3 regions of the Roseovarius sp. AK1035 genome follow, and region 2 is predicted to be linked to each of the others. Evidence: riboswitches for the same ligand, from Rfam matches in the RefSeq annotation. Region 2 holds a riboswitch; each other region holds the start of a gene.
The links. A riboswitch is a leader RNA that binds a small molecule or an ion and turns the genes downstream of it on or off. The one in region 2 is predicted to bind thiamine pyrophosphate.

Region 1: another riboswitch for thiamine pyrophosphate. It lies ahead of RAK1035_RS13375 (ABC transporter ATP-binding protein); the one in region 2 lies ahead of thiC (phosphomethylpyrimidine synthase ThiC).
Region 3: another riboswitch for thiamine pyrophosphate. It lies ahead of thiD (bifunctional hydroxymethylpyrimidine kinase/phosphomethylpyrimidine kinase); the one in region 2 lies ahead of thiC (phosphomethylpyrimidine synthase ThiC).

Annotation. Positions count from the first base shown of each region.
Region 1 is NZ_CP030099.1:2,795,273-2,798,545, reverse strand. It holds gene RAK1035_RS13385 (GGDEF domain-containing protein) at 1-758, opposite strand, end outside; gene RAK1035_RS13380 (heme NO-binding domain-containing protein) at 755-1,357, opposite strand; TPP riboswitch at 1,485-1,584, shown strand; gene RAK1035_RS13375 (ABC transporter ATP-binding protein) at 1,630-2,355, shown strand; gene RAK1035_RS13370 (TenA family protein) at 2,368-3,024, shown strand; gene RAK1035_RS13365 (ABC transporter permease) at 3,021-3,273, shown strand, end outside.
Region 2 is NZ_CP030099.1:2,488,953-2,492,225, forward strand. It holds gene thiC (phosphomethylpyrimidine synthase ThiC) at 1-1,786, opposite strand, end outside; TPP riboswitch at 1,899-2,030, opposite strand; gene gap (type I glyceraldehyde-3-phosphate dehydrogenase) at 2,168-3,169, opposite strand.
Region 3 is NZ_CP030099.1:1,279,252-1,282,524, reverse strand. It holds gene RAK1035_RS06190 (MmgE/PrpD family protein) at 1-1,092, opposite strand, end outside; TPP riboswitch at 1,222-1,324, shown strand; gene thiD (bifunctional hydroxymethylpyrimidine kinase/phosphomethylpyrimidine kinase) at 1,371-2,165, shown strand; gene RAK1035_RS06180 (FAD-dependent oxidoreductase) at 2,162-3,148, shown strand; gene thiS (sulfur carrier protein ThiS) at 3,132-3,273, shown strand, end outside.

The DNA.
Region 1 (3,273 bases), 310 kb from region 2:
CGCTCTGTCATGCCAAGCAGCAGGATCACAAATTCATCGCCCCCTACACGGGCAATCAAATCATCGCTGCGCACCTCGTCGCGCAGGCGCCGCGCCACCTCTTGCAGCACATGATCGCCCGCCGCATGGCCCAAGGTGTCATTCACCTGTTTGAAAAAATCGAGATCGAGATGCAGCAGCGCGAAATCCTGCTCACTCTGCATCAACCGATCCAACACATGGTCAAGGGCGCGGCGGTTCCGCAGTCCCGTCAACATATCCGTAAACGCCTGCTCTTCTGCGGCAATGCGTGCGCCCTGCAAGCGCAGGTTCAGCTTGCGCGAGGCGTCCATCGCGGCGGATTTTGCCTCGATCAAATAGAGCATCTCGGTCGTCAGATCCGTCGCCGCAAAGTCAGCGCCGGTCAGGTCAAAGTCGCGCACCGCCTCGACCACGGAAATCCCGAACGCGAGATTCACCACCGCCCCGCCCCCCGGCACCGCCAAAAGCACGCCCTTGAGCGCGGTATGGGGGGCCGCGCGCAGCCGCAGCCGAAGCCGCGCCCCGGCGCAGGCCAGAAGGTCCGCCATATTCCCCGCCTGATGCGGGCGGCGCAGTTCGATCAGATCCAGAAACCGCATGCCCTGCAGCGCGCGCGCACCAAAAAGCTTGGCAAAGGTTGGCCCCGCCTGCACCAGATGGCCCTCGGCGTCCAGAACCGCATGCATCGGGCAAAGCCCCGCAAGCAGCGGCAAAAGCCCCCTATCCTGAACAGTCATGCCGCGCTTTCCCCAAGCCCCAGAGCAAAGGCCCGCCCATGCGCGAACCCCTCATCCAACAAACGCACCTCAATGATCTCATAGTCCGCGCCATCCCCCTGATGCTCGACCAGCGCAAGCGCGCCATAGTCATCCGCCATGGCGCGCAAAAGCCCGACCACCACCGGGCCAAGCCGCAGATCATGCCCCTTGGGCAGCCCCACATGCAGAGCATAAACCCCCGCCCCTCGGTCTTGTAATTCCAGCGCAGGCAGCCCCAGATCGGCGACTGCAAGGCGCGCGCGCTCTGGCAGATCATCAAGAGAATGCAAAAACTCCACATAATCCACCCCCCCAAAGCGCAACAGACGGCGCAGCGCCTCGGTCGCGGGGTGCGACACCAGATAGGTGCCGATATCCTCAAGCAGTTCGTCACGCCCGCGCGCCAATCGAGCGCCAACCGCGGTCAACACCTCTTCGGTGATGCGCGCCTCATAGACCATCATCGCTTCAAACTCGGTAAAGCCCAGGTCCAACCGTTGAATCGTGCCGATCCAGACATCGCGCCCATAGGTATCCCTGACAAATCGCTCAATCGCGCGGTTGACCAGCCCGTGCATGGCATCCTCCTCTCAGATGCCTGCATCCTGACAGCCAAGGGTTAAGGCCCCCTGAACATCTAAAATCCTCAGTATATTGCAGCCCCTATCGCGCCCTTGTCATCGCAGAGCGCTGCGGCTACATCTGGAGCATCCGTTGGGGTGCCCCTTGGGGCTGAGAGGTCTTGCACCAACCCATCGAACCTGATCCGGCTCGCACCGGCGGAGGGAACGGAAACCGCGCAGCGGCGCGCCATCCCCCTGCCCGCGAGCCCTGTTTGAAGAGGCCGCGCATGACCGCCCCGCCCAGTCTGACCCTTGATGGCCACGCCCGGATTGGCGCTGTACCGGTGTTTGGCCCACTGCGGCTGACCTTGTCCGCCGGGCGCATCACCTGCCTGCTCGGCCCTTCGGGCGTGGGCAAAACCACGGTGCTGCGCCTGATCGCCGGGGTGGATGAGGTGACAGAGTTTACCGGCACGATCACGGCCTCTGATGGCGGGCCACTGTCAGGGCGCATGGCGCTGATGGCCCAAGGCGACATGCTGATGCCGTGGCTCGATGTGCTGGGCAATGTAACGCTTGGGGCGCGGCTGCGCGGGACGCCGCGCGACGTGGCGCGCGCGCGAGAGATGCTGGCGCGGGTCGGTCTGGCCGACCATGCAGACAAGCGGCCTCATGCGCTCTCGGGGGGGCAGAAACAGCGCGTGGCACTGGCCCGCACGTTGATGGAGGACCGCTCCATCGTTCTGCTGGACGAGCCGTTTTCGGCGCTCGATGCCCGCACCCGCGCGCAGATGCAGGATCTTTCGGCCACCCATCTGGCAGGACGCACAGTCCTGATGGTCACACATGACCCGGCTGAGGCCGCGCGCATGGGCCATGCCATCCACATCCTGACCGAAACCGGGCTAGAGGATGTGACCCCGCCCGCAGCCCCGGTGCCACGCGCCGTGGATGACCCCGAAACTCTCGCGGCGCAGGGCCGTCTTTTGGCCCGCCTGCGCGCCCCCGCCTGACAGGAGAAAAAGATGCGCCCCACCGAACACCTCAAATCCCTTGTGGCCACCGATTGGCAGGCCGCCACCCGGCATCCCTTCACCGATCAGCTTGCGGCGGGCACGTTGCCCAAGGCCCGCATGCTCGCCTATCTGCAACAGGATTACCTCTTTATCGAAGATTTCGTGCGGCTTCTGGCCTCTGCCATCGCCCATGCGCCCAGCCTGCCCGATGCGATCCCGGCGGCACAGTTTCTCGGGCTGATCTCGGGGCCGGAGAATACCTATTTCCTGCGCGCAATCGCGGCGCTTGGCGGAACAACAGAGCCACCTGCAACGCCCCATCCGATCACAGCCGAATTTCAGGCACTGATGCGCGCGGCGGCAAAATCAGGCAGCTATGCGCAGATGATTGCGGTCCTCAGCGTGGCCGAATGGACCTATCTGGATTGGGCCAGCCCGCATGCGAACCGCGCCGCAGACTTGCCTTTCTGGTTCGGGGAATGGATCACCCTGCACAGCGGGCCGGGGTTCGAGGGGGTTGTGACCTATCTGCGCGGTCAGCTTGATCAGGTCTGGCCCAGCCTCACCCCCGAGGATCAAGCCGCCGCGCAATCCGCCTTTGTTACGGCAACACGTCTCGAACGCGCCTTCTTTGACGCGGCCCTTGCCGGATACCCCGCCGCATGAGCCGCCTTGTCACCATCGCAAGTTCGACAGCCCTTGCACTCGTGCTCTGGCAGGCGCTGGTGACGCTCGCGGCGCTGCCGCCCTTCATTCTGCCCGGGCCGGCCCGCGTGGCGGAAACCCTCTGGGCCAGCCGCGCGCTGATTGCCCATCATGCCACAATAACGGCGGCAGAGGTGTTGATCGGTCTGGCCCTGGGCGCAATCTTGGGCGGTCTTTCGGCGATTGGTCTGGCCTCTTCGCCCATGGCGC
Region 2 (3,273 bases):
GGTAGATATCGCCGGCTTCGCGGAACTTTTCGGCCATCGCCGCCATACCCTCTTTCTGGGCCTCGGCGCGGATGTCGTGGCTGATCTTCATTGAGCAGAATTTCGGCCCGCACATCGAGCAGAAATGCGCCACCTTATGCGCCTCTTTGGGCAAGGTCTGATCGTGGAAGTCGCGGGCGGTTTCCGGGTCGAGCGAGAGGTTGAATTGATCCTCCCAGCGGAATTCAAAGCGCGCGCGGCTGAGCGCGTCGTCACGCCGCTGCGCCCCCGGCAGGCCCTTGGCAAGGTCGGCCGCATGGGCCGCGATTTTGTAGGTGATGACGCCGGTTTTCACATCGTCGCGGTCGGGCAGGCCCAGATGTTCCTTGGGGGTGACATAGCACAGCATCGCACAGCCGAACCAACCGATCATCGCCGCCCCGATGCCGCTGGTGATATGGTCATAGCCCGGCGCGATATCGGTGGTGAGTGGCCCAAGGGTGTAGAACGGGGCCTCGTGGCAGCATTCAAGCTGCTTCTCCATATTCTCTTTGATCTTGTGCATGGCGACATGGCCCGGCCCCTCGATCATCACCTGGCAATCTTTGCGCCACGCGATTTTCGTGAGTTCCCCCAGCGTCTCCAACTCGGCGAATTGAGCGGCGTCATTGGCATCGGCGATAGAACCGGGGCGCAGCCCATCGCCCAATGAAAAGCTCACGTCATATTGGCGGCAGATGTCGCAGATGTCTTCGAAATGCTCATAAAGAAAGGACTCGCGGTGGTGATGCAGGCACCACTTGGCCATGATCGAACCGCCTCGGCTGACGATGCCTGTCACTCGGTTTACCGTCATTGGCACCATGTGCAGGCGCACGCCCGCATGGATGGTGAAATAGTCCACGCCCTGTTCGGCCTGTTCGATCAGCGTGTCACGGAACACCTCCCATGTCAGGTCTTCGGCAATGCCATTCACCTTTTCCAGCGCCTGATAGATCGGCACGGTGCCGATGGGCACGGGGCTGTTGCGGAGGATCCATTCGCGCGTGTTGTGGATGTTGCGGCCCGTCGAGAGATCCATCACCGTATCCGCCCCCCAGCGGATCGCCCAGACCAGTTTCTCGACCTCTTCCTCCATCGAAGAGGTGACGGCGGAGGTGCCCATGTTGGCATTGATCTTGACCAGAAAATTGCGGCCGATGATCATCGGCTCCAGTTCCGGGTGGTTGATATTTGCGGGGATGATGGCGCGGCCTGCTGCAATCTCTTGCCGTACGAATTCGGGGGTCACGTAGTCGGGAATATTCGCGCCCCAGTCGTTGCCGTCGCGGTGACAGGGTGTCAATTCCCGCAGCTGGTTTTCGCGGATTGCCACGAATTCCATCTCGGGCGTGATAAGGCCTGCGCGGGCATAGGCCAGTTGGGTGGGGGCCGCCCCCGGCTTGGCGCGCAGTGGCCGGCGCTGAACCGGAAACTCCGGCACCAGTCTATCGCCGGTGACAAAGCCGTTATCCTCGGGCTTGACGTGGCGGCCCTCGTAATCCTCCACAGTCCCGCGCGCCATGATCCACGAGCGGCGAAGCGGCGGCAAGCCTTGGCGAATATCGGTGGTGCGGTCTGGATCGGTATAGGGACCAGAGCTATCATAGACGGCCAGCGGTGCCTCGCCTGCGGTGGGATGGGTCGAGATTTCGCGCATGGGCACTGCGATTTCGGGATAGTGCTGGCCGTTCACATAGATTTTTCTAGAGGCGGGCAGGGGGCCCGTGGTCACGCTCGGGGTGATGTTCTGGGTGGGGACGTTCATTTTGGTGCTCCTCGAGTCAGTTTCTACAAAGAGACCAGATGAGCGTGGCAGGGAGGCAGGAGGGCGGCATATACGCCCCGGTTCAGGCCATGGGATCTGCCGGAACGTGGCATGATCGAGAGCCCTAGCTTCCTACGCCAGTATCAACTGGGTCAGGTTCAAAGGGTCGCGACACTGCAATATCTGCAAAGATGATTGCCAGCCGCCTCTCAGTCCCTCAGTTGGGACTCCCCTGCGTAGGAGAAGCGTATGCGGTAACAGAGGGCCGCGCAACCCGAAGTTTCGGGCCTGCGAGCCCAGAGGCAGATCGGCGCGTTCCAATGGCAAAGCGCCGGGCTGCGCGTATCGCGGCCCGGCGCTGCAGAAAATGTGAGGGCTTGTTTACTGCAACCGGCCCATGGCGACGGCGACATCGGCCATGCGGCAGGAAAAGCCCCATTCGTTGTCATACCATGCCAGCACCCGCACCAGACGGTTGCCGATCACTTTGGTCTGATCAGGGGCGAAGATCGAGCTTTCCTCGGTGTGGTTGAAGTCGATGCTGACCTTGGGTTCGGGATCATAGCCCAGAACGCCCTTCATCGCGCCAGCGGCGGCCTCGGCCACTACGGCGTTGACATCGGCCTTGGTCACGTCGCGCTTGGCGACAAAGGTCAGGTCCACCGCCGAGACATTGGGCGTGGGCACGCGGATGGCAGAGCCGTCGAGTTTGCCCGCGAGTTCCGGCAGCACCTCACCAAGCGCTTTGGCAGCCCCGGTCGAGGTGGGGATCATCGACATCGCGGCGGCGCGGGCGCGGTAGAGGTCATTGTGGCGACGGTCCAGCGTCGGCTGGTCACCGGTATAGGCGTGGATCGTGGTCATGATGCCGCTCTCGATCCCGATCGTATCATTCAGCACCTTGGCCAGCGGCGCGAGGCAATTGGTGGTGCAAGAGCCGTTTGAAATCATCCGCTCAGAGGCCAAGAGCGCGTCATGGTTGACGCCGTAGACCACGGTGCGGTCCACGTTCTTGGCGGGGGCCGAAATCAGCACTTTGCGCGCGCCGCGTTCAAGATGGGTGCGGGCCTTGGTGCCATCATTGAAATTGCCGGTGCATTCGAGCACCACATCAACCCCGTCCCAATCCAACTCGTTCATGTCATAGGTCGAGAACATCTGGATCGGGCCGCGCCCGAGGTCCATCGTCTGGCCCTCGACGGTGATGGGATGGGCAAAGCGGCCATGCACGCTGTCATAGCGCATCAGATGCGCTGCGGTCTCAATCGGCCCGGTTGCGTTCACCTTGACCACCTTGATATCGTTGCGCAGGCTTTCCGAGATATGGGCAAGCGTGGCGCGACCGATACGGCCGAAACCGTTGATTCCTACGGTGATGGTCATGGGCGACTCCTGATAGCTGAATTGGCGTCCGTATAGACGGGGCAGAGGACGCCGGAAAGCGGTAAAAGTCGTTTTCCAGTTGGAATACAGGATGTTAGCGGTAA
Region 3 (3,273 bases), 1.2 Mb from region 2:
GCGCGGTTCTTCACGCACCGTGATCCGCGCGTGCAGGCGGGCGACCTCCGGATCGTTCAGGCCCGAACCGGTGATGTGCTCTGGCCCGATGCGCCCATGCACCAGCAGCGTGGCAAGCGCAAAACCCAGAGAATACTGCGCCTCGCTCGTCGTCTTGGGAAGGCCCGGGAAAAGCGCGGCGGATTGGGCAAATGTCGCCACTTCAAGCCGCTCAATCTCTGCGGCGCGCAGCCCTTGCTCGACCATCAGAACACGCACCCCTTCCAGCGCGCCATGCGCCCAACGGCAAATCGGATAGGGTTTGATGTAGTTGCGCAGGATGGTCCAATCCTGTCCCAAATCTTCCCAAATACGCGCCACGTCTTCTCTCTCGACCGTAATCGCGGGCGCGCCGGTAAAGCCGCGTTCTGCAAGAAACAGTGACGAAATTCCTACAAGAGCCCCCATTCCCGATCCGTCATGCAACATGGTGGGATTGGCAATCTCGCGCATCATCTGGCTGCGCGGCCCATGATATTCCGCGATCCCCAGAGCCTCGCGCAACACATCCGAGGTCTGCCTGCGCAGATGCGCCCCAAGGGCCGCAACACCCAGCGCATTCCAAGCGCCCGAGGTATGGTAATCGCTGACCGTGGCATGAAGCGCCACACCGACCCGTGCCGCCACCTCATAGCCCATCGCAAGCGCAGTGAGCGCCTGCCGCCCGGTCAACTGTGGATGCTGCCCAGCATAGGCAAAGAGCGCTGGCACCAGCGCGCAGCCGATATGCCCTTTGGTCGGGTTGTAGCCGTCATGCCCATCAAGATTGTCGATCTGCGTAGCAAGCGCCCAAGCCGCCCCAGGCATTGCACAGGTTCGCCCGTCAAATAGCAAAGTTGCGCTGTGTTTGTCACTAGACGCCGCATGAAACTCTACCGCAAAATCGCGTGCAATCTGACCCACCTCCAGTGTCGCGGCCCCCGCAGCCACGCCGAGCGTATCAACCAGCAGGAGGGCAATACGCTCCAGCACCTCTTGCGGAACGTCAAGCGCGGGATCGAGCACGAATTTCGCGACGCGGTCGAACTGAGGGCAGTCTAGAACACAGGACATCTGAGCAACCTTCTGCAAGAGGGACTGCCCCAAAGTGGCGTGTTTACACGCCGGTTTGACGGCTGTTTGCGACATTTCCTGTCTCGCATTCTCCTCTTGCAGCGCGCAGAACCGGCTGTTAGCAATCAGGCATATCCGTTGGGGTGCCCGTGTTCAGGGCTGAGAGGTGCAAAGCCAACCCATCGAACCTGATCCGGGTGATGCCGGCGTAGGGAACGGACCTCAGCACGCCCGGTGCGCACTCCGTCCGTTTCCCCGCAAGATGAGAGGAACGGCAGATGATTGCCACAGCTTTGACAATCGCGGGCTCCGACAGCGGCGGCGGCGCGGGCATTCAGGCAGATCTCAAGACGTTTTCGGCACTGGGCGTCTATGGAACGAGCGTGATTACCGCCGTGACAGCCCAAAACACCTGTGCGGTGACCGATGTGCATCCCATCCCTAACGCGACTGTTGAAGCACAGATTTTAGCTGTTTTAGGCGATATCAGGGTCGATTGCATCAAGATCGGCATGCTGGGCGACGCAGGTCTCATCGAAACAGTGGCGCGGGCTCTGGCGGAGTATCATGGCCCCATCGTCCTTGATCCCGTGATGGTCGCAAAATCCGGCGCGCGCCTCTTGCCGGACGCTGCGCGTGCCGCCCTCGTGGAGCACCTTGTGCCACGTGCCGATCTCCTCACCCCGAACCTGCCAGAGGCGGCAGCACTTTTGGGCATGTCAGAGGCGCGCGACAGTACGGAAATGCAGGCGCAGGGCGCGCTTCTGCGGGACATGGGTGCCGTGGCCGTCTTGATGAAGGGCGGGCACGCGCAAGGCGAGACTTGCACCGATTGGCTGATTGCTGACGCAACATATCGCCTCGACGCCCCCCGCATCGCCACGCGCAACACCCATGGCACTGGCTGCACGCTATCATCGGCCATTGCGGCACATCTCGCAAAGGGACTAACCTTGCCAAAAGCGGTTGAAACTGCCCATGGCTGGTTGCATCGCGCCATTCTCGCCGCAGATACGCTGGAAATTGGCAAGGGCCATGGCCCGGTGCACCACTTTCACGAGGTTTGGACATGACAGGGCCTGTCACCATCCGGGGCGCGGGCATCGTTGGCCTCTGCGTGGCAACCGAACTTGTCGCGCGTGGCATTGACGTTACTTTACGCGATCCCGCACCATCACCCGGCGCGCATGCCTGCTCTTGGTGGGCAGGCGGCATGCTGGCCCCATTTTGCGAGGGCTTTTCCGCAGAAGAGCCAGTGGTGCGATTGGGTCAAGCGGCCGCCGATTGGTGGGCGGCACAGGGAGTTGAGGTAATCCGACGGGGCTCGCTCGTTGTCACCTTGCAGCGCGACCGCCGCGAACTGGATCAGTTCGCCCGCCGAACCATGGGGCATCGATTTGTAACAGGCGAAGAATTGGCCGTGTTAGAGCCGCATTTGGTTGAGCGCCACGACCGCGCACTTTTCTTTCCTGATGAGGCGCATATCAATCCTCGCGCGGCACTGCATCACCTGCACAAGCGCCTGGTGGACGCAGGCGTGCGATTCGAACAAGATGCGGCAGAGCCTCATGGTTCGGTGATCGACTGTCGCGGCCTCGCCGCGCAGGACAGTTTGCCCGATCTGCGGGGGGTCAAGGGAGAGATGCTGGTGCTGCGCAGCCGTGATGTGACCCTGACAAGGCCCATTCGCCTGTTGCACCCGCGGTTTCCACTCTACATCGTGCCACGGGGCGATGGTGTATTCATGCTGGGTGCGACACAGATCGAGAGCACGGAGCGCGGCCGTGCCTCGGCTCGGTCCGTGATGGAGCTGCTGTCGGCTGCCTATGCTCTGCACCCCGCTTTTGGCGAGGCGGAGGTGCTGGAAATTGGCGCTGATGCACGCCCTGCTTTCCCCGACAACCTTCCGCGCGTTTCCCGCAAGGGAGGCACAGTTTATGTCAACGGCCTCTTTCGCCACGGCTTCCTCTTGTCGCCTGCGGTGGCGCGTATGGCAGCAGAGATGGTCTCGGGCGATACTCAGAAACCGGAGTTTTATCATGAAGATCACGGTTAACGGCACTGTGCAGGACACCACTGCACCATCGCTTGATGCGCTGCTGATCGAGCTGGGTTATGGCGCGGCCAAGGTGGCGACTGCAGTGAACGAAAGTTTTGTTCCTGCTGCAATGAGGCCAGAAC